Regions from separate parts of the Aeribacillus sp. FSL k6-2211 genome, predicted to be linked through region 1. Evidence: a T-box and tRNA genes for the amino acid it is inferred to sense, from the RefSeq annotation. Region 1 holds a T-box; the other holds one or more tRNA genes.
The links. The T-box of region 1 lies ahead of serS (serine--tRNA ligase). A T-box ahead of a tRNA ligase gene usually reads a tRNA of that ligase, here a tRNA-Ser.

Region 1 (9,931 bases):
AATATTTCCGGCATTAATTTTATATCTTCTTTCGCAGCCGGCAGATAATATTGTTTATTATAAAAGTTGAATAAATAGGAGGATTTCCATAAATAGTGAAATTCGGCTGAATGGGAAAAATAAAGTGAATCTACATCTTCGTTTGAAAGCATCCAATGAAGCTGGCTTTGTAAAATCTCAGCAAGACGCTTAGAGGTAATACAGTAACGATTTGCTATTTCTTTATGTACAATGATGAATGTGTCATTTGTCTCAATTGGGATGGTCGTTGGGATTTGTAAATGAAACTGATATAGATCGCTTAATTCGGGGATTCTTTTCAAAAGGGAATCCATGGAAAATTTTTCTCCAGGCGTGTGATTTAATTGAAAAAGATTGAGGGCAGCATGGCGATATAAACCATTTTTTTGCACCTTAACTTCATCTTTTAAAAAGTTATAATTATGTTTTTTTCGTTTCCTTGTTGATACCCCATGGGATAAAACAGCTGAAGAGGAAGGATAATGAGCATCGACTGTCAGAAGCAGTGCCTTTATCAGCTGGCTGATGCCGTAAAAAGCTAAAACCGGTTTGATCATGATCGGGGCTGTATCAGCCATTTTGTAATAATTTTCTCCATGTTTTAAAAAATAAATAAATGTATAGCAGTTTTGATAAGATGTTTGTTCAGGCTCATGCACGTTAAGTTTTTGATAATGTTTGGTAAGCAGCCGTTGGACTGTTTGAGCAGAGTGAAATGATGAATAAAAATTCCAAATCGACAATGAGACCCCTCCATAACAACTATTCTAAAAATTTAAATTCTTTGTGGATTTCTTGACAGCATCTTTAGCAATTGTTAATCTACATATAATATTTTGCCGTGATTAGGGGGTTTTAATAATGTGGGAATCAAAATTTTTAAAGGAAGGCTTAACGTTCGATGATGTTTTGTTAATTCCTGCCAAGTCAGAGGTTTTGCCGCGTGATGTGGACTTAAGTGTTGAGCTCACGAAGACGTTAAAATTGAATATTCCAATTATCAGCGCAGGAATGGATACTGTTACCGAATCAGAAATGGCGATTGCTATGGCGCGCCAAGGAGGATTGGGCATTATCCATAAAAATATGTCGATTGAACAGCAAGCTGAGCAAGTAGATAAAGTAAAACGTTCTGAGCGCGGTGTTATTACAGATCCGTTTTTCCTTACTCCGGACCATCAAGTATATGATGCCGAACATTTAATGAGCAAATATCGGATTTCTGGTGTTCCGATTGTGAACAATGCAGAGGAACAAAAGCTTGTAGGTATTATTACAAACAGAGATTTACGTTTTATACAAGATTATTCTACAAAAATTTCTGAAGTGATGACGAAAGAAAATCTAGTTACAGCTCCTGTAGGCACAACATTGGAAGAAGCTGAAAAAGTTTTGCAAAAATATAAAATTGAAAAGCTCCCGATTGTAGATGATAAAGGCATATTAAAAGGCCTTATTACGATTAAAGATATTGAAAAAGTAATTGAGTTTCCAAATTCAGCTAAAGATGCCCATGGAAGATTGATCGTCGGCGCTGCAGTAGGTGTAACATCTGATACGATGCTGCGCGTTAAAAAACTAGTGGAAGCAAATGTGGATGTTATTGTCGTGGATACGGCGCATGGACATTCAAAAGGAGTTTTAGAAACAGTAAGGAAAATTCGTGATGCTTATCCAGATTTAAATATTATTGCAGGAAATGTTGCAACAGCTGAAGGAACGAGAGCTCTCATAGAAGCTGGAGCAGACATTGTGAAGGTTGGAATTGGCCCTGGTTCCATTTGTACTACTCGTGTGGTAGCAGGTGTTGGGGTGCCGCAAATTACAGCCATATATGATTGTGCGACAGAAGCAAGAAAGCACGGAGTAGCTATCATTGCTGATGGCGGAATAAAATATTCAGGAGATATTGTAAAAGCATTGGCTGCAGGTGGACATGCCGTCATGTTAGGAAGTTTGCTTGCAGGTACATCTGAAAGCCCGGGAGAAACAGAAATTTACCAAGGGCGTCGATTTAAAGTATATCGCGGCATGGGTTCAGTTGCAGCGATGGAAAAAGGTAGCAAAGACCGTTATTTCCAAGAAGACAACAAAAAATTTGTTCCAGAAGGAATTGAAGGCCGCATCCCATATAAAGGACCGTTGGCAGAGACAATTTACCAACTTGTCGGCGGTGTGAGATCAGGTATGGGATATTGCGGAGCAAAAAATTTATATGAGCTCCGTGAGCATTCACAATTTATCCGGATGACTGGTGCAGGATTAAGAGAAAGCCATCCGCATGATGTTCAAATTACAAAAGAGGCTCCTAATTATTCCATTTCTTAACAACTGACAGTTCAATAGTCTTATTTAAAAAATTACGACTTTTAGACAGAGTAGAGACTCTGTCTATTTTTTTTATAAGATGTATGTTAAAATCAATTTTGTTGTGTTAACTATTAATTATTTTTTAAAATAGATATTTTCAAATAAATGGAGGTAATCATGGTGCACTTCACGAAAAAATTCATCTCGGCTCTCGTCATCACGTTTTTATTGATGACGGCATTTTCCCCTTTGTCTCCCAAAATAAATGCTGAAGAAAATGACCCATTGGGCATCAATGCCTCTGCAGCCATTGCCGTTGAAGCCTCTACAGGGAAAATTGTGTACGGAAAAAATATTGATAAAACTCTTGGAGTTGCAAGTATGACAAAAATGATGACTGAATACTTGCTGCTGGAAGCGATCCATGAAAAGAAAGTTTCTTGGGATCAAACATATCGTCCAAGTGATTATGTTTACAAAATTTCCCAAAATCGCAGTTTATCCAATGTCCCTTTAAGAAAAGATGGAAGTTATACAATAAAAGAGTTATATGAAGCAATGGCCATTTATTCTGCAAATGGTGCGGCGATTGCAGTGGCAGAAGTGATCGGTGGATCGGAAACAAATTTTGTGAAAATGATGAATGAAAAAGCGAAAGAACTAGGCTTGAAGCATACGAAGTTTGTAAATGCGACAGGTTTAAACAATAGAGACTTAATGGGGATGCATCCGGAAGGAACAGGTGAGGAAGAAGAAAATGTAATGTCTGCGAGAGACGTTGCCAGCCTTGCGTACCATCTTTTAAAGGAGTATCCTGAGATTTTAGAAACGGCCAAAATTACGAGAAAAGCTTTTCGAGAAGGTACGGATGATGAGATTAAAATGGAAAACTGGAACTGGATGCTGCCTGGATTAGTTTATGGTACAGAAGGTGTAGACGGGTTAAAAACAGGATATACCGATTTTGCGGGCTCCTGCTTTACGGGAACAGCCGAACGGAACGGAATGCGAATCATCACAGTTGTTATGAATGCGAAAGGTAAAGGGAGCAACAATTACGTACATCGTTTTAGTGAAACTAGAAAACTAATGGACTATGTTTTCAGCAATTTTTCCATTGAGGAATTATTTCCTGCGCAATATCAAATAAAAAATAAATCAACTGTATCTGTTGTAAAAGGAAAAGAGAAAAAAGTAGAAATAGAAACAAAAGATTCTTTAAAGCTCCCTATTAAACGTGGGGAAAAAGACCAGTATGAGCCGAAATATGTTTTAGATAAAAAGCTTTTAACTGCGAACGGAGAGCTGACTGCACCAATTAAAAAGGGCGCCAAGGTCGGGTATATGTCCATAGAATATAAAGGGAACAGCCAGGATTACGGATTTGTAACAGGTGAATCCGAAGCGAAAGTTGATGTAGTGACAAAAACAAAAGTCGAAAAAGCTAACTGGTTTGTATTATCAATGAGAGGCATTGGTAGTTTTTTTGGTGATGTATGGAACGGAGCAGCAAACATGGTAAAAAGCTGGTTTTAATGCATAACTCCTAACATTTTGTTGGGGGTTTTTACTATATTTAAAATAAAAGAAATCCTTGAAATTTGATAGGAATTTTATAAAAATTAGGATAAAATAGACGTATGCATTTGAATGTATCATTAAGGAGGAACTATAGAAATGGCAATTACAGGTACTGATCGAGTAAAAAGGGGAATGGCCGAAATGCAAAAAGGCGGCGTCATCATGGATGTGGTCAATGCAGAACAGGCCAAAATTGCTGAAGAAGCAGGTGCGGTTGCCGTCATGGCGCTGGAAAGAGTTCCTGCTGACATTCGTGCGGCAGGCGGGGTTGCCCGCATGGCTGATCCGACGATTATTGAAGAGGTCATGAACGCGGTTACGATTCCAGTAATGGCAAAATGCCGTATTGGACATATTGTAGAAGCTCGAGTATTAGAAGCGCTCGGTGTTGATTATATTGATGAAAGTGAAGTGTTGACACCGGCTGATGAAGAGTTTCATATAAATAAGCGTGAATTTACGGTTCCATTTGTTTGTGGCTGCCGTGATTTAGGAGAAGCAGCTCGCCGGATTGGAGAAGGTGCTTCCATGCTCAGAACGAAGGGCGAACCGGGAACTGGCAACATTGTAGAAGCAGTTCGTCACATGCGGAAAGTGAATGCACAGGTTCGGAAAATTGTCGGCATGAGCGAAGATGAGCTAATGACGGAAGCAAAAAATTTAGGAGCCCCGTATGAAGTGCTGCTACAAATTAAAAAGGAAGGACGACTCCCTGTCGTGAATTTTGCTGCTGGCGGCGTTGCAACACCTGCTGACGCAGCGTTGATGATGCAGCTTGGTGCAGATGGTGTGTTTGTCGGCTCAGGTATTTTTAAATCTGAAAATCCAGGAAAGTATGCCCGGGCAATTGTGGAAGCGACCACACACTATGAGGATTATGAATTAATCGCTCATTTATCAAAAGATCTTGGAACTGCGATGAAAGGGATCGATATTTCTTCATTGCTTCCGGAACATCGTATGCAAGAACGTGGTTGGTAAAGGAGAATACAAAATGAAAGTAGGAGTTTTGGCACTCCAAGGTGCTGTGAGGGAGCATATTCAGTCAATCGAAGCTTGTGGTGCAGAAGGCGTAAAAATAAAAAAATCCGAACAATTGCAAAATATCGATGGACTTATTTTACCAGGCGGCGAAAGCACGACAATGAGAAGATTGATTGAAAAGTATGGGTTGATGGACCCTTTGAAAGAATTTATAAAGGGAGGAAAACCTGTTTTCGGTACATGTGCTGGTCTTATTTTGCTGGCGAAGCAAATTGTTGGACAAGATGAGCCGCACCTTGGTGTATTGGATGTGGTCGTTGAACGGAATTCTTTCGGCCGCCAGCGTGAAAGTTTTGAAGCGGAATTAACCATTGCAGGAGTTGGGGACGATTTTATAGGTGTGTTTATTCGCGCTCCGCATATTGTAGAAGCAGGAGAAAATGTTGAAATTTTAGCAAAACATGAGGATCGAATTGTTGCTGTTCGACAAGGCCACATTCTTGGATGTTCATTCCATCCGGAATTGACGGATGATCATCGATTTGTGCAATATTTTTTAAATATGGTGAAGGAATCAAACGAGAAAGTTCATGCATAAAAAAGTTGAACAAACCCTAAACTTATAGTAAATTTATGAATATAAATAGATCTAAAGCAATGAGAGGAACTAGTAGCAAGTTGTTTTTCTTAAGAGAGCTGGTGGTTGGTGGAAACCAGTGAAAAACGCTTGTGAATCCGTCCTTGAGTGAAATGCTGAATGCAAGTTTTTGTTAGTAAGCATTTACGGCAAAAACCGTTACCTTTGTAAGTGGAAGGCTGATGCCTTCAAGCAGGGTGGCAACGCGGGTATACTCTCGTCCCTTTTTGGACGGGAGTTTTTATTTTGAATATAAAAGCGAAAGGAGTGTCCATGATGCTTGATATGAAATTTTTACGGTCAAATTTTGAAGAAATAAAAAAGAAGCTTGAACACCGTGGAGAGGATTTAACTGATTTTGATCAATTTGTTGACTTGGATAAAAAGCGTCGTGAACTAATTGTTACGACGGAAGAATTAAAAAGCAAAAGAAATGAAGTATCTTCTAAAATCGCCGAATTGAAAAGAGAAAAGAAAGACACAGATCATTTAATTCAAGAAATGCGTCAAGTAGGAGAACGCATCAAAACACTTGATGAGGAATTAAAAGAGATTGAAGAAAAGTTAGAAACCTTGATTTTGTCGATTCCAAACATTCCACATGAGAGCGTTCCAGTCGGCGATTCAGAGGAAGATAATGTAGAAGTCCGCAAATGGGGAGAAATCCCGACCTTTCGTTTTGAACCAAAACCTCATTGGGAAATTGCCGACCAATTAGGAATTCTCGATTTTGAAAGAGCCGGCAAGGTGACCGGCAGCCGCTTTGTATTTTATAAAGGTTTGGGCGCAAGATTAGAAAGGGCGCTTATCAGTTTTATGATAGATTTGCACGTTGAAGAACATGGCTATGAGGAAGTTTTGCCTCCGTATATAGTGAACCGTACAAGCATGATCGGAACAGGACAGCTTCCGAAGTTTGAGGAAGACGCTTTTAAAATTCAAGGTGAGGATTATTTCTTAATACCAACAGCGGAAGTTCCTGTCACAAATTTGCACCGTGATGAAATTTTACAGGAGAAGCAGCTTCCAATCAATTATGTAGCGTACAGCGCTTGCTTCCGTTCTGAGGCAGGGGCGGCCGGAAGAGATACGCGCGGCCTTATTCGCCAGCATCAATTTAACAAAGTGGAGCTTGTGAAAATTGTAAAGCCTGAAGATTCTTATGAGGAATTAGAAAAATTAACAAGTCATGCTGAAAACGTATTGAAGCTGTTAGGACTTCCATATCGAGTTATGAGCATGTGTACAGCTGATTTAGGCTTTACGGCAGCAAAAAAATATGATCTTGAAGTATGGCTTCCAAGCTATCAAACATATCGTGAAATTTCTTCTTGCAGCAACTTTGAAGCGTTTCAGGCTCGCCGGGCGAATATACGGTTCCGACGGGATCCGAAAGCAAAGCCTGAGCATGTGCATACGTTAAATGGTTCTGGGCTTGCAATAGGTCGTACAGTAGCAGCCATTTTGGAAAATTACCAGCAAGAAGACGGATCTGTCGTCATTCCGGAAGTGCTGCGTCCATATATGGGAAATAAAACAGTAATTAGTAAAAAGTAATTCTTACTGAATAGAAAAAATGAAAGGGGGTAGGAGGGGTTCTTCCATATCCCCCTTTTATGTACAAATGTATTTTATATAGGCTGCCGTTGTATCATTTGTTTGGCAATTGTTCTTCCTATTTCAATGGATGCTGTCGCTGCAGGAGATGGAGCGTTCAGCACATGAATGGACCGTTTCGTTGGTACAATATAAAAATCATCGATTAAAGCCCCGTCTTTACTTAAAGCTTGAGCTCGGACACCAGATGGTCCAGGCAGCAAATCTTCTTCTGTAATATCGGGCATGAGTTTTTGAACATTTTCGACAAACTTTTTCTTTGACATCGATCGAATCATTTCTTCGAGTCCTTCTTTCATATATTGACCTGCTAATTTCCAAAAACCGGGGAACGTTAATACTTCAAACAAATCTTTCATATTTGCGTCGCTTTTTTTATACCCTTCTCTTTTCAAGCTTAAAACAGCATTTGGACCTATATCTATAGATCCGTCAATCATTCTAGTAAAGTGAACGCCTAAAAATGGAAAATTAGGATTTGGTACAGGATAGATTAAGTTTTTAACTAAATATGATTTTTGCGGATTTAACATATAATATTCTCCACGGAATGGAACAATTTTCACATCCGTATACAGATTTGCTATTTTAGCAATACGATCGCTGTTAAGTCCTGCACAATTTATAAAAAATCGGCTTTGAAAGGTTTTGTTTGCTGTTTCAACGATAACTTCTTGTTTTTTTTCATGAATCACTTCTACTTTTTCGTTTAAAAAGATCTCCCCGCCCTTTTCGAGGATTAAATCTGCCATCCGTTCACTAACAAGACGGAAATTTACAATACCTGTTGATGGAACATGAATGGCTTCTATTCCATTCACATAAGGTTCAAATTCATGAAGCTCCTCCTTTGAAATTTTCCGGATATTGAGGCCGTTTTTTAATCCGCGTTGGAACAGCTTCTCAAGCTCCTCCCGCTCATGTTCATTGCTGGCAACGATTACTTTGCCGCAGACTTCATAAGGGATATCGTATTTTTGGCAAAACATGATCATTGCCTGATTACCTTTTTTCGCAAGCTGCGCCTTATAGCTCCCGGGCTTGTAATATATACCGGAATGGATCACCCCGCTGTTATGACCCGTTTGATGGGAGGCAACTTTATTTTCTTTTTCGATTATTGCCACTTTTGCGTTTGGGTGTTGTTCATATATTGCCAATGCAGTGGATAAGCCGACTATTCCTCCACCGACAATTACATAATCATACATATTTTTCTCCGTCCTCCTCTAGTCATCCGCAAGCTTCTCACTCTGATTTTTTAAGGGATTTACGTTTTGCACTAGGCTTCAGTTGTTTTTATACATGCTGTTTTAAAAGCGCGGCAAATCAATGCAAAGATAGCAGCCATTGCGGGGAAAAGATGCCTTTGTTCATGTCCCGAAAAAACTAGTGTCCATTTTTGAGCGCTTTAAATTAACTTGCAATACAAGTTTATAACATGATGAATGAAATACAATCGATTTTTTTTTCGAATTTTTTAATTTTTTCTATTTGAGCATTTTGCAAAATTAGATTTTTTGGATAAAAGTATAAAAAATAAAGCACTCGACAAATAGCTACCAGCATGTTATTTTACAAAATATTACAATAATCTTGTTTTCGGGCATACCTACAGAATTTTTCACATTGAATTTTTTTAAGCGGCTTTCTTCCCTTTATTTTCCTTTGCCATCGCTAGCGCTGAAACAAGTAATACAATAGCGTTCAGGTAAATATGGGTCTTTACTTTTTCAATTCCCCATACATGTAGGGAGTTCGCCGTAAGGTAGCTTTTCATTCTTGAATTACAGCGTTCTACACTTGTCCTCTCGTTGTAAAGCTCTTTCCAACGTTTTGTATCACGGTGCGGATTGGAATATCGGCGCACATCCTTTTTGATGTCGACTTTTACCACCATTCCATAGTTGGAAGATGAACAGGCTGCCATTCCTAATGGGCAATCCACTTTGCCGGTTGCGTGAGGACATCTGAACTTGAGCTGGTCCTTATCAGCTCCCCAATAAGTCATTTCATAACCCATGGAACAACGCGGAGTTCCATTGGAAGAAATCCCTTCAGGAGGCTCTTTTTCGTTGCGCAAATTGAGCGGGATAATGGCTTGCGCTCCAATGTTTTTGGCTGATTCATAGTTTTTTAGTTGGTCATATCCGCCATCCATGATCAGAAATTCAATTTTGGATTTGGTACGCTCTGCCACTTGCTCTATTAATTCTGGTGCGACTTCTCCATCGTTCACATGGGCAGGGGTTACTTTTATGGCTATTGGCAGTTCGCTTGCGGTATCGACTGAAAGATGCATCTTATAGCCAAACCAGGTAATTTTATTGCCGAAGGAATCATATTTTGCGCCCCAATTGGCATTACCCGTTTGTTCACTACGCTTTTTGGGCTGTTTCTTTTCATAGGCATCAATGGCGGCACTGTCGATGGCCTGGTGGCTGCCGTCAATTATTCCTTCCTCCTGAGCTAACTGTACCAAGTCAAGGAAGATCTTTTCAGCCAGCTTTTTTTTGGTAAGTGCCGCAAAAACCCGGCTGAGAGTGGAGATAGACGGTGCGGGGCGATCAATCGATAAACCGCATTGATAACGGAAACGAAGGTCTTTATCCAATCGATGATGAAGGGCGGTAAAGGTGTCGATGCCTTCGAGTGGGGCAGCGATGAGAGCCCTTAGAATCCCTTCTCTGGAATGACCGTCAGCCCCTCGGGGTGAAGAACTTCTCAACTGTTTAGCATAAGGGCGTAAATCAAGCGAGCTAAAAAAGATAGGTAATTTCT
Region 2 (9,931 bases), 1.8 Mb from region 1:
ATGTATTTTGCCAATTTTTCCTCATCTACTCTCACCCTATTTTCAAATATGAGGAACTGAATGAATGAAAAAAAGATTCCTTGAACGATAATGTTTACATCTGCTATATACTTATCAATTGACTTGCCGTAAATGTTTTTCAGATTGTTTGTTAAAAAATGAAAAAAGTCGTTTCTTAGGTTTTGTAACAACGAATCAATTTTTTCATTATTTTCTTTTAAATTTTCATGCATCTGCGTAATAAATATTTCTTTATGCGCCAAAAATTCTTTTAATTGAACAGACAATTGTTTAATAAACCGCTCTTTTGGATCTTCGTAATTTGCCCCGATTTGCTCCGTTTTTTTCTTTAACTGACTAAAAAACTGCTCCAAAATTTTAATTAACAGTTCATCTTTTGACTTGAAATAAAAATAAAACGAACCTTTCGGAATGCCACATGCATTGGTAATTTCTTGGATGGAGGTGGAAGAAACGCCTTTTCGAGCAAACAGCTTCATCGCAGCTTCAATGATTAAACGTTCTTTTTCTTTCACATGAACATCCCCTTATTGTCGGAAAAAATTTTATTAGTTTAGTTGACTACTAGTTAACCGGTCAATTATAATGACTATATAGTCAACTCACTATAAGTATGTATAAAAAAAGGAGAATTGTCAAATCTTCATGAAAGGAATGGGACTTGGTGGAGAACATTATTAAATTTTCGCTCCGTAATAAACTGGCTATTTGGATTTTAACTGTCATTGCAATTTTTGCGGGACTATTTTCTGGATTTAATATGAAGCTGGAGACGATCCCGGACATAAACACTCCCATCATAAGTGTTACGACTACATATCCAGGTGCAACCCCTGAAGAAGTACAAGAGAAAGTGACGGTTCCTATTGAAGAAGCAGTTCGCAATTTGAACGGGGTGGAAATCGTCAGCTCTAATTCGTTTGAAAATGCATCTTCTATTCAAATTGAATACAAATTTGAAAAAGATATGGAACGAGCAGAAGAGGAAGCTGAAAAGGCAATCGAACAAGTCGAACTTCCGGATGGAGCAGGAGAGCCTAAAATTGCAAGATTTAGCATGAACGCTTTCCCTGTTTATACAGTGAGCTTTTTTGATGAAGGAAAAACACTTCCTGAATTAACTGAACTGGTTGAAGACATCATTGTTCCTGAATTGAAAGGAATCGATGGAGTAGAAAGCATTGTAACTTCTGGACAGCAGGTAGAAGAGGGGCGGCTTGTTTTTCATCAAGACAAATTAAAAGAGCTCGGGCTAAATGAGGAAACAATAAAAGATTATATTCAAGGTGCGGATCTCCGTGCGCCATTAGGTCTTTATACATTTAAAGACACGGAAAAGTCTGTTGTCGTTGACGGAAATATTACGACAATTGACGATTTGAAAAAGCTTAAAATCCCAGTCACTGGATCAGCACAAGGGCAGCAAGCTGGAGAGGCGCAAATGAGCCAAGTGCCAAACGGTTTGTCTGGAGCAAATGGTGCAGCGCCAAATCAGGCGATCCAGCAGCAAAGCATTGAATTGCCAACAGTCGAATTAGGAGAAATTGCCGATATCGAAATCGTCGGAAAAGCTGAATCCGTATCAAGAACGAACGGAAAAGAAGCAATCGGACTGCAAATTGTAAAAGCTACTGATGCGAATACAGTTGAAGTTGTGAATGAAGTAAAAGAAAAATTGGATGAATTAAAAGACGAATATAAAGGCCTCGGAGTCGTTTCAACGCTGGACCAAGCGGAACCGATTGAAAAATCTGTTGAAACAATGCTGAATAAAGCGCTGTTCGGTTCGATTTTTGCAGTTATTGTCATTTTGCTGTTTTTGCGAAACATTCGTTCAACGTTGATTTCCGTGGTGTCAATTCCGCTTTCCATATTAATTGCATTAATCATTTTGCGTGAAATGGACATCACGTTGAACATGATGACGCTTGGAGCTATCACAATGGCGATCGGCCGCGTCATTGACGATTCGATTGTCGTCATTGAAAATATTTACAGACGGATGACATTAAAAGGGGAGCCGTTAAAAGGGAAAGAGCTGATTATTGCAGCGACAAAAGAAATGTTTATTCCTATTATGTCCTCAACCATTGTGACGATTGCGGTTTTCTTGCCGCTCGCATTTGTCGAAGGGATGGTCGGACAGCTATTTATGCCGTTTGCCCTTACGATTGTATTCTCGCTTTTAGCGTCCCTTTTAGTGGCGATTACTATTGTGCCGGCACTTGCTCACGTTTTATTTAAAAAAGGAGTAAAACGGAAAGGCGAAAAAGAAAAGGAAGCTGGCTTTTTGGTTACTAACTATAAAAAAATATTAAATTGGTCTTTGAACCATAAATGGATAACATCATTGATTGCGATCCTGCTTCTTGTCTCCAGTCTGTTTTTAATTCCTGTCATCGGTGTAAGCTTTTTGCCGAATGAACAAGAAAAGCAAGTTATCGTAACGTATGATCCGGATCCAGGGCAAACGCTGGAAGAAGTAGAAGATATCGCATTGAAGGCAGAAGATTTCCTTGTCGACCGTGATCATGTAAAAACGATTCAATTGTCTGTCGGAAGCGAAAATCCGATGAATCCTGGAAATCGAAATCAGGCCATTTTCTTTATTATGTATGAAGATGACACACCGAATTTTGAAAAAGAAAAGGAGAAAATTGTTAAAGTCTTAAATGAATTAACGAACGAAAAAGGCGATTGGGGCACCATTGACATGATGATGGCAAGCAATGAGTACACATTGCATGTGTTTGGCGATTCGATGGAAGATATTGAGCCTGTCGCCCAAAAAGTGCAAAAAATCTTGGAAGATGAAAAAAACTTGAAAAATGTCGAATCAGGTTTATCGAAAACTTATGATGAGTTCACGTTTGTTGTTGATCAAGAAAAGATGAGCAAGCTAGGATTGACCGCTGGGCAAATTGCGATGGCATTAAGCCAACAGCATGAACGGCCGGTTTTAACAACAATCCAAAAAGAAGGTCAAGACATTGAAGTTTATATTGAAGGGGAAGAGCAAACATTTGATTCGATTGATGAGATGAAAAAGAAAACCATTCAGTCCCCTCTTGGCATGAATGTGAAAATTGGAGATGTAGCGAAAGTAAAAGAAGGCGAAACATCCAATACGATTACTAGACGCGACGGAAAATTTGCAGTATCAGTCAGCGGAGAGATTACTACTAATGACGTTAGCCAAGTAAATGCAAACATTCAAAAGAAAATAGATGGTTTAGAATTGCCGCCTGGTGTGAACATTGAAACAGGTGGAGTGTCCGAACAGATCAATGAGTCGTTTTCACAATTAGGATTGGCTATGCTCGCTGCCATCGCTGTTGTCTACTTTGTGCTGGTGGTTACGTTTAGTCAAGGACTTGCGCCTTTTGCCATTCTATTTTCACTTCCATTTACCGTCATCGGCGGATTTGTAGCGCTATGGCTTGGAGGAGAAACATTGAGCGTTTCAGCTCTGATCGGCGCGCTCATGTTAATCGGTATTGTTGTGACGAATGCGATTGTGTTAATTGACCGTGTCATTCATAAAGAGCGTGAAGGACTTTCTACAAGAGATGCGCTCATTGAAGCAGGGGCAACTCGTCTAAGACCGATTTTAATGACTGCGCTGGCAACAGTTGGAGCATTGCTTCCTCTCGCATTAGGTTATGAAGGAGATGGAGGCATGATCTCGAGAGGACTTGGTTTAACCGTCATCGGCGGATTGACCAGCTCGACTTTGCTGACTCTCATCATTGTTCCGATCGTCTATGAAGTATTAAGCAAATTTAGAAGAAAAGCTCCAATCGAGGAATGATAAGAAAAAACCTGAAAAGCACTGAATAGGCTTTTCAGGTTTTTTTGCATAACTTGCTGAAACAGTTTTATGAAAATAAGAATATCAATTGTTTTGAAAAATTTTCAAAAGGGTCAATTATTCAAATTCCGGCAATAAAAAAACGCGCTTTTTAGCGCGTTTTTTAAACGGAGAAGGTGAGATTCGAACTCACGCGGCGGTTGCCCGCCCTAACGCATTTCGAGTGCGTCCCCTTCAACCACTTGGGTACTTCTCCATGGTCGGGAAGACAGGATTTGAACCTGCGACCCCCACGTCCCGAACGTGGTGCTCTGCCAAGCTGAGCTACTTCCCGAAAAACGTCAGCATTGATATTATATATTAAAATAAAAAATTTGTCATTAAAAAATTTTAACCAATCAACAAAAAGTTTAGAAAAGGAAATTAATCTTTTTTTGTTGAATTATGTAGTAGGCAAATAAAAGAAAGGAGTCACATAACATTGAAGGTACAAAACATTGGCGATGACATCACATTAATTGATCTTTTTGACTTAGGATTAGAAAACAGAACAGGGGCTTACGTTCTTCACGAAAAAGAGCTGACCATCATCGAAACAAGCGCGAGCCCGTCTGTCCCATATTTATTAAAAGGTCTTGAAAGTTTAGGAATTGATCCGAAGGATGTTAAAAACATCATTGTTACGCACATTCATTTAGATCATTCGGGAGGTGTCGGGCTTTTCCTTGAACATTGCCCAAAAGCAAAAGTGTTCGTTCATCCCCGCGGGAAACGTCATTTGCAAGATCCATCGAGATTAATTGCCAGCGCCAAAACGGTGTATGGAGAGGAGCAATTTCAAAAATTGTTTGACCCGATTTTGCCCGTGCCAGAAGACCAGCTAGTTGTAAAAGAAGATTTGGAAACGCTTCAAGTAGGCGATGATCGCGTGCTGACGTTTTATCACACACCAGGTCATGCGAATCACCATTTTTGTATACATGATTCCAAAAGTAACGGCATCTTTACCGGCGACACGATCGGGGTTTTTTATTCAATGCTCTTAGATTCAGACTTAGAGTTTTATTTGCCGTCTACTTCTCCTAACCAGTTCGATCCGGATAAAATGCTTGAATCATGCGAAAGAATCGAAGCATTAAACGTTTCGAAAATATTTTTCGGTCATTTTGGCATGAGCGAGCATCCAGAGGAAGTTTATAAACAGCTAAAATATTGGCTGGACATTTTTGTAGATCAAGGCAAAGCGGTTGTAAAAGAGCATGGAAGCTTGCCGTTTGAAGAAAAATCAAAGCTTCTATCTGATAGATTGTACAGCACGTTGCAAGATTACTTAAAGAAAAAACATATTTCCGAAGATCATCAAGTGCACGAGTATATAAAAATCGATATGGGCATTTGTGCGCAAGGGATTATTGATTACTTGCAAAAAGCAGAAAATAGATAAGGCTTGTATGGAAAGAGATATACGCAAAATTAAAAATGTTGCGTTACAATCGAATCATCCGATGGGTTTGTGTTAGAACCTGGCTTGCGGAGGATATTTTTCAGCAAGGGACGTTTGACCTTCATCCCCATCGGGGAATCGAAACTGTCACATATGTAATTGACGGGATTTTAGAGCATTTTGATAACAAAAATGGATATGGCAAGCAAAGCCGGGGATGTTCAATGGATGACTGCTGGAAGAGGAGTAATCCATCAAGAAGATCCTGCACCTGGATCTACCGTTCACAGTCTGCAGCTGTGGGTTAATTTGCCGAGTTCAAAAAAACTGACCGCTCCCCGCTATCAAAATTTGAAAAGTGCTGACATGCCAGTTAGAAAAGAAAAAGGAGCGTTGATTCGGATTTTTTCTGGATCGTCAAAAGGTATTCAAGCGCCGACTAAAAAATTACGTTCCAGTCACGATGGTGGAAATGATTCTGGAACCTGATGCGTTCGTTCATCAAGATCTTCCGGGAAGCTATAATGGTTTTCTTTATATATTGGAAGGAAAAGGCTTGTTTGGTGCGTCCAAAACAAAAGGGGAAAAAGGGCAAGTGCTGTTTTTAACAAAGGGTGCTGAGGGAGAGGAAAGCTTCATAACCGTCACAACGACAGACAAACTCCGGCTGCTTCTATATGCGGGAGAACCTCTCCATGAACCTGTCACAGCTTACGGTCCGTTTGTTATGAACACGAAAGAAGAAATACGGCAAGCAATCGTCGACTATCAAACAGGAAAGTTTGAATGAAAGAGAATAACAGCTTGATAAACTCTCCGCCTTTTATGCACGGAAGGAGAGTTTTTTTTGTAAATAAAAATTATTTCTCGGGAAAGCGCAAAATTCAACAATGATAAAGAAAAAACGAGAAAAAAGGTAGCATCTGTCGAATGGTTGTATATTGAAATGTTTTGTGTCAGATTATGTGACATAAATTATGTTTCGTTCTTGTTCGGCTTGTTACAATAAAGAGTAAATTAGTGGAGACAGTAGGTGATAAATATGCTGTTTTTAAAAAAATGGAATCGAGCAGCGGATCATGAAGAAGATAGACAAAAAAAACAGATGGAGGATTCGTTTGCGGCACAGGTGGAAGTTGCTGCGGATCAATTAAAAGGCGTCATTGAGCAAATGAAATTAACCGCTGTTTCCCTTGATGAACGATCTTCCTCGAGTAAAAAAAGCACGTTTCAGCTATTAGAGCATATTGAGCAGACCGCGCAAGACACAAATAACGTTTCAGAAAAGATGCGTAAAATTGAAGAGGCAGCTGTGAAAATCACAGCATCTTCCCAAGAGATACATTCCTCAAGTATATTATTTTATGAACAGCTCGTAAAATCGAAAACGCAGCTGCAAAAAATACAAGAAGAAACGGAACAGCTGCGGCAAAATCATTTGAAAATTCTTGATCAAATGGATCGGCTCGTTTCTTTTTCCAAACAAATGGATCACATTCTTTCTTCGATTGGAGCGATTTCCCAAAAAACAAAAATACTTGCATTAAATGCAAATATCGAATCGGCAAGAGCCGGAATACATGGGAAAAGCTTCTCGGTCGTTGCAAATGAAATTGGAAATTTGGCAAATCAAACGCATGATGCGGTTGAAGAAACACATCAAATTCTTTCTTCGATTCAATCAGAAATTGAGTTTTCGACCAAAATGGTAAAATCGGAAAACGATCAGATGAAAAAGAATGTGGCTGAATTACTATCTTTAATTGATGTTATCCATTCCTTTCAAACATCGTTGGGCAAAATCACATCAATGGTATCGGATTCGAAAGACGCTGTCGAATTGCAGTGTGATCATGTACAGGAAATTACTACGGTGCTCAAGCAAATATCAGATATGGCTCATGAAAATAAAATATATGCACTGAGAGTTTCAGAAGATATGGATAAGCAGCACCAGCATATTGAAGAGATGATTGCCATCAGCGAGACATTGGATCAAACCTCTAAAGAGCTGCAAACGTTAGTCAAAAGGGATCAGCTTCAACAAATTACAGAAATAGATTTGGCAAAAATCAACGAAATGAAAGAAAAAGTGATGAATCTTTTATCACAATTTCCATTGTATGAACTAGATGCGGATGTTCATAAAAAAGCATTGGATCAATTTTTTGAGGAGAACGAGCATATCGAAGCTATTTGGTCGAATCGACTGGACGGTACATTCGTTTATTCCAACCCTCCTGCAGGCTTAATAAATGCAAAAGCCCGTCCTTGGTTTATCGAAGCTAGTAAAAATAAAATCTTTATATCAAGCATCTATACATCTGCTGTTACAAAAAAACCGTGCATCACCATTTCCTTCCCCATTCATAAGAACGGAGACATCGTCGGGGTTATCGGTGTCGATTTAATAGTAAAATAAGCAGATGGTTTCAATCCTTTTTGAAACGATATAATTTTCGCCCTTTTATTTAAAAATGCGGTTTCACAACCGCGTTTTTCTTTTCTCTCAAACAAGAAAATTAAAAAAAAAGAGAATGAATACTCAAAAAATTTTCAGAAAGATTAGCCTGTTTTTCTGCTCGATCCATCCGCTTCTCTTTAACTCCGCAACACAATGCTTAAAGCATTTTTTTAATGATGGATAAGAACATGTCTTTTTCCTCGCTTCCATTACGAGCCGCAAAATTTCCCCTTCGCTAAAGCCGTTTCTCTTGTTTATATGGAGCAAATAAAAACAAGTCAATAAAATCCAGACACACACTTCAGACAAATTTCCTTTGGCAAATTCTTTAAAAACGAATTCCGGGACTTGAAAATACCTATTTTTTACATTTTTATGTAGATGCTGTTCAATAATTGATTCATGATGGTCTTTTTTATACTCATTATTAAATATGTAGAGAGGCAGTGAAAAATATTTACGATGTTCATAGAAAGAAGGATTTAATTCATTTGTCAACATCTTGACCCCCAAAAACCCTTTTGATCAGCATGAACGGGAAATATTTTCGTAGAATTGTTTATTTTTGGCCGGTGCCCGCTTTTGTTTCTTCCAGTTTGATAAGAAAGGAAATGACATCTGCAAGTGCTTGCCTATAAACTAGCAAATTTTGAGTATCCATCAAACAATAGATGGTTCCTTTTAAATCATCGCAATCGTTTTTGGCTATGCCCAGCTTTTTAAGCTTTTCTTCAAGCTCGTTGTATAGAGCTTTGAGCTCACGGTTTTGTCGATTTAACAAAGCTTGCTCAATTCGATTATAAGCGAATTCATTGAAAGCTTGCTCAAAGTTCATCTATGCTCACCCAACCCTTTGAAGATAAAAATGAATAAAAAATATTCATTTTTATAGTAATACAAAACGAATTGAAAGTAAAATAGGAAAACGTTAAACTATATTATAGATGAAGTAGCAAAGAAGGAATGTAACAGATGGAAATCAATAAAAAAATCGGAGAACAAATAAGAGAAGTGCGAAAAAAGTATAATATATCGATGGTTCAACTGGCCGAGGATTTGGAAATTTCTCAGCCAAGGCTTTCTAGAATCGAAAATGGTGAACAAGAAATTCCTATTAGCCTCATTCAAAAATTTTGCCAAAGATTTAATATACCGATGGGAAGCTTTTTTAAAATGATCGATAACGAGGACATATCTCTTGTTGATGATCAAGTAGAACATATTCTTTCTACTTTAAATGATGAGCAAAAGAAAGCATTGTATGTTTTTTTATCTTCTTTTCAAAAATAACCCTCCATCCCTTGATCCCTTCATGAATTCGTGACGAAAGGCAGACCGAAAATAAACGAACAAATGTTCCTTTTTATTTTACCATGTTTTGATAGTTTTTGGAAGCGGTGAGAATTCTCTTTATTATTTTATTTTTATGGAGAGTTGAATCACCGCTTTTTAGATCCAGGCAAGTAACTGCCGTATTATATGCACAGTAAAAATGGAACATGCTGATGCATCGGCTTAAAATATTTTGCTAGAATGTAAGAAGCCAAAAAGTATGTTTGAACAAAACTATATACAGTTGATCTACTTTTCAAAAGCACAATCAAATGGAACTTCTGAACCATTTCAATAAAAATGACTCGAAAATCATTTAAACATTGTCGAAATATAGCGAGAAATATTTGGGATTTGAGTTGGAATGGAAGTCGGCAGCGAAACATATTTATCTATAAAACGGAGCATAGCTGCTATGTTGATGCAGCTTCCTGAAAATCTTACAGTTCTCAATGAAAGGTTTTTTAGAAGCTTGCCAATTTCATGGCGGACCAAGCAAATTGATACAATGACAGCAGGACGAAAAATATGAAATGATGTTTAATGATTGACAGCCGCTCCATAAACTAATAAAATTGGATTGAAAATTCGGAATTTTTAGGAGGGGACCAAATGGAGAAATTTGAGAACTACAATAAAAGCTATATTAACGGACAATGGGTTGAAGGAAAAAGCGAAAGCATATTTGAAGATGTTAATCCTTACGATAATTCCCTCATCACAAAAGTGCGTTTAGCAACGAGAGAACAAGTGCAAGAAGCATTTGAAATCGCTCAACAGGCACAAAAAAAATGGGCGAAATCGTCTGTTGAAGAAAGAAAGGAAGTTATTCGAAAAGCAGCAGAATATTTAAAGTCTC

Region 2: it has a tRNA-Ser gene. The T-box ahead of serS (serine--tRNA ligase) is inferred to sense a tRNA for this amino acid. The anticodon was not compared.

The regions. Positions count from the first base shown of each region.
Region 1 covers NZ_CP150190.1:15,580-25,510, forward strand. Annotated here, with positions in the region: gene NSU19_RS00065 (YaaC family protein) at 1-764, opposite strand, end outside; gene guaB (IMP dehydrogenase) at 883-2,349, shown strand; gene NSU19_RS00075 (serine hydrolase) at 2,563-3,867, shown strand; gene pdxS (pyridoxal 5'-phosphate synthase lyase subunit PdxS) at 4,009-4,893, shown strand; gene pdxT (pyridoxal 5'-phosphate synthase glutaminase subunit PdxT) at 4,907-5,494, shown strand; T-box leader at 5,545-5,761, shown strand; gene serS (serine--tRNA ligase) at 5,810-7,090, shown strand; gene lhgO (L-2-hydroxyglutarate oxidase) at 7,165-8,361, opposite strand; gene NSU19_RS00100 (transposase) at 8,790-9,931, opposite strand, start outside.
Region 2 covers NZ_CP150190.1:1,853,427-1,863,357, forward strand. Annotated here, with positions in the region: gene NSU19_RS09020 (TetR/AcrR family transcriptional regulator) at 1-536, opposite strand, end outside; gene NSU19_RS09025 (efflux RND transporter permease subunit) at 686-3,832, shown strand; tRNA gene NSU19_RS09030 (tRNA-Ser) at 4,001-4,088, opposite strand; tRNA gene NSU19_RS09035 (tRNA-Pro) at 4,090-4,166, opposite strand; gene NSU19_RS09040 (MBL fold metallo-hydrolase) at 4,314-5,276, shown strand; partial or broken gene NSU19_RS09045 (pirin family protein) at 5,338-6,066, shown strand; gene NSU19_RS09050 (methyl-accepting chemotaxis protein) at 6,319-7,698, shown strand; gene NSU19_RS09055 (hypothetical protein) at 8,300-8,575, opposite strand; gene NSU19_RS09060 (helix-turn-helix transcriptional regulator) at 8,713-9,030, shown strand; gene NSU19_RS09065 (aldehyde dehydrogenase family protein) at 9,685-9,931, shown strand, end outside.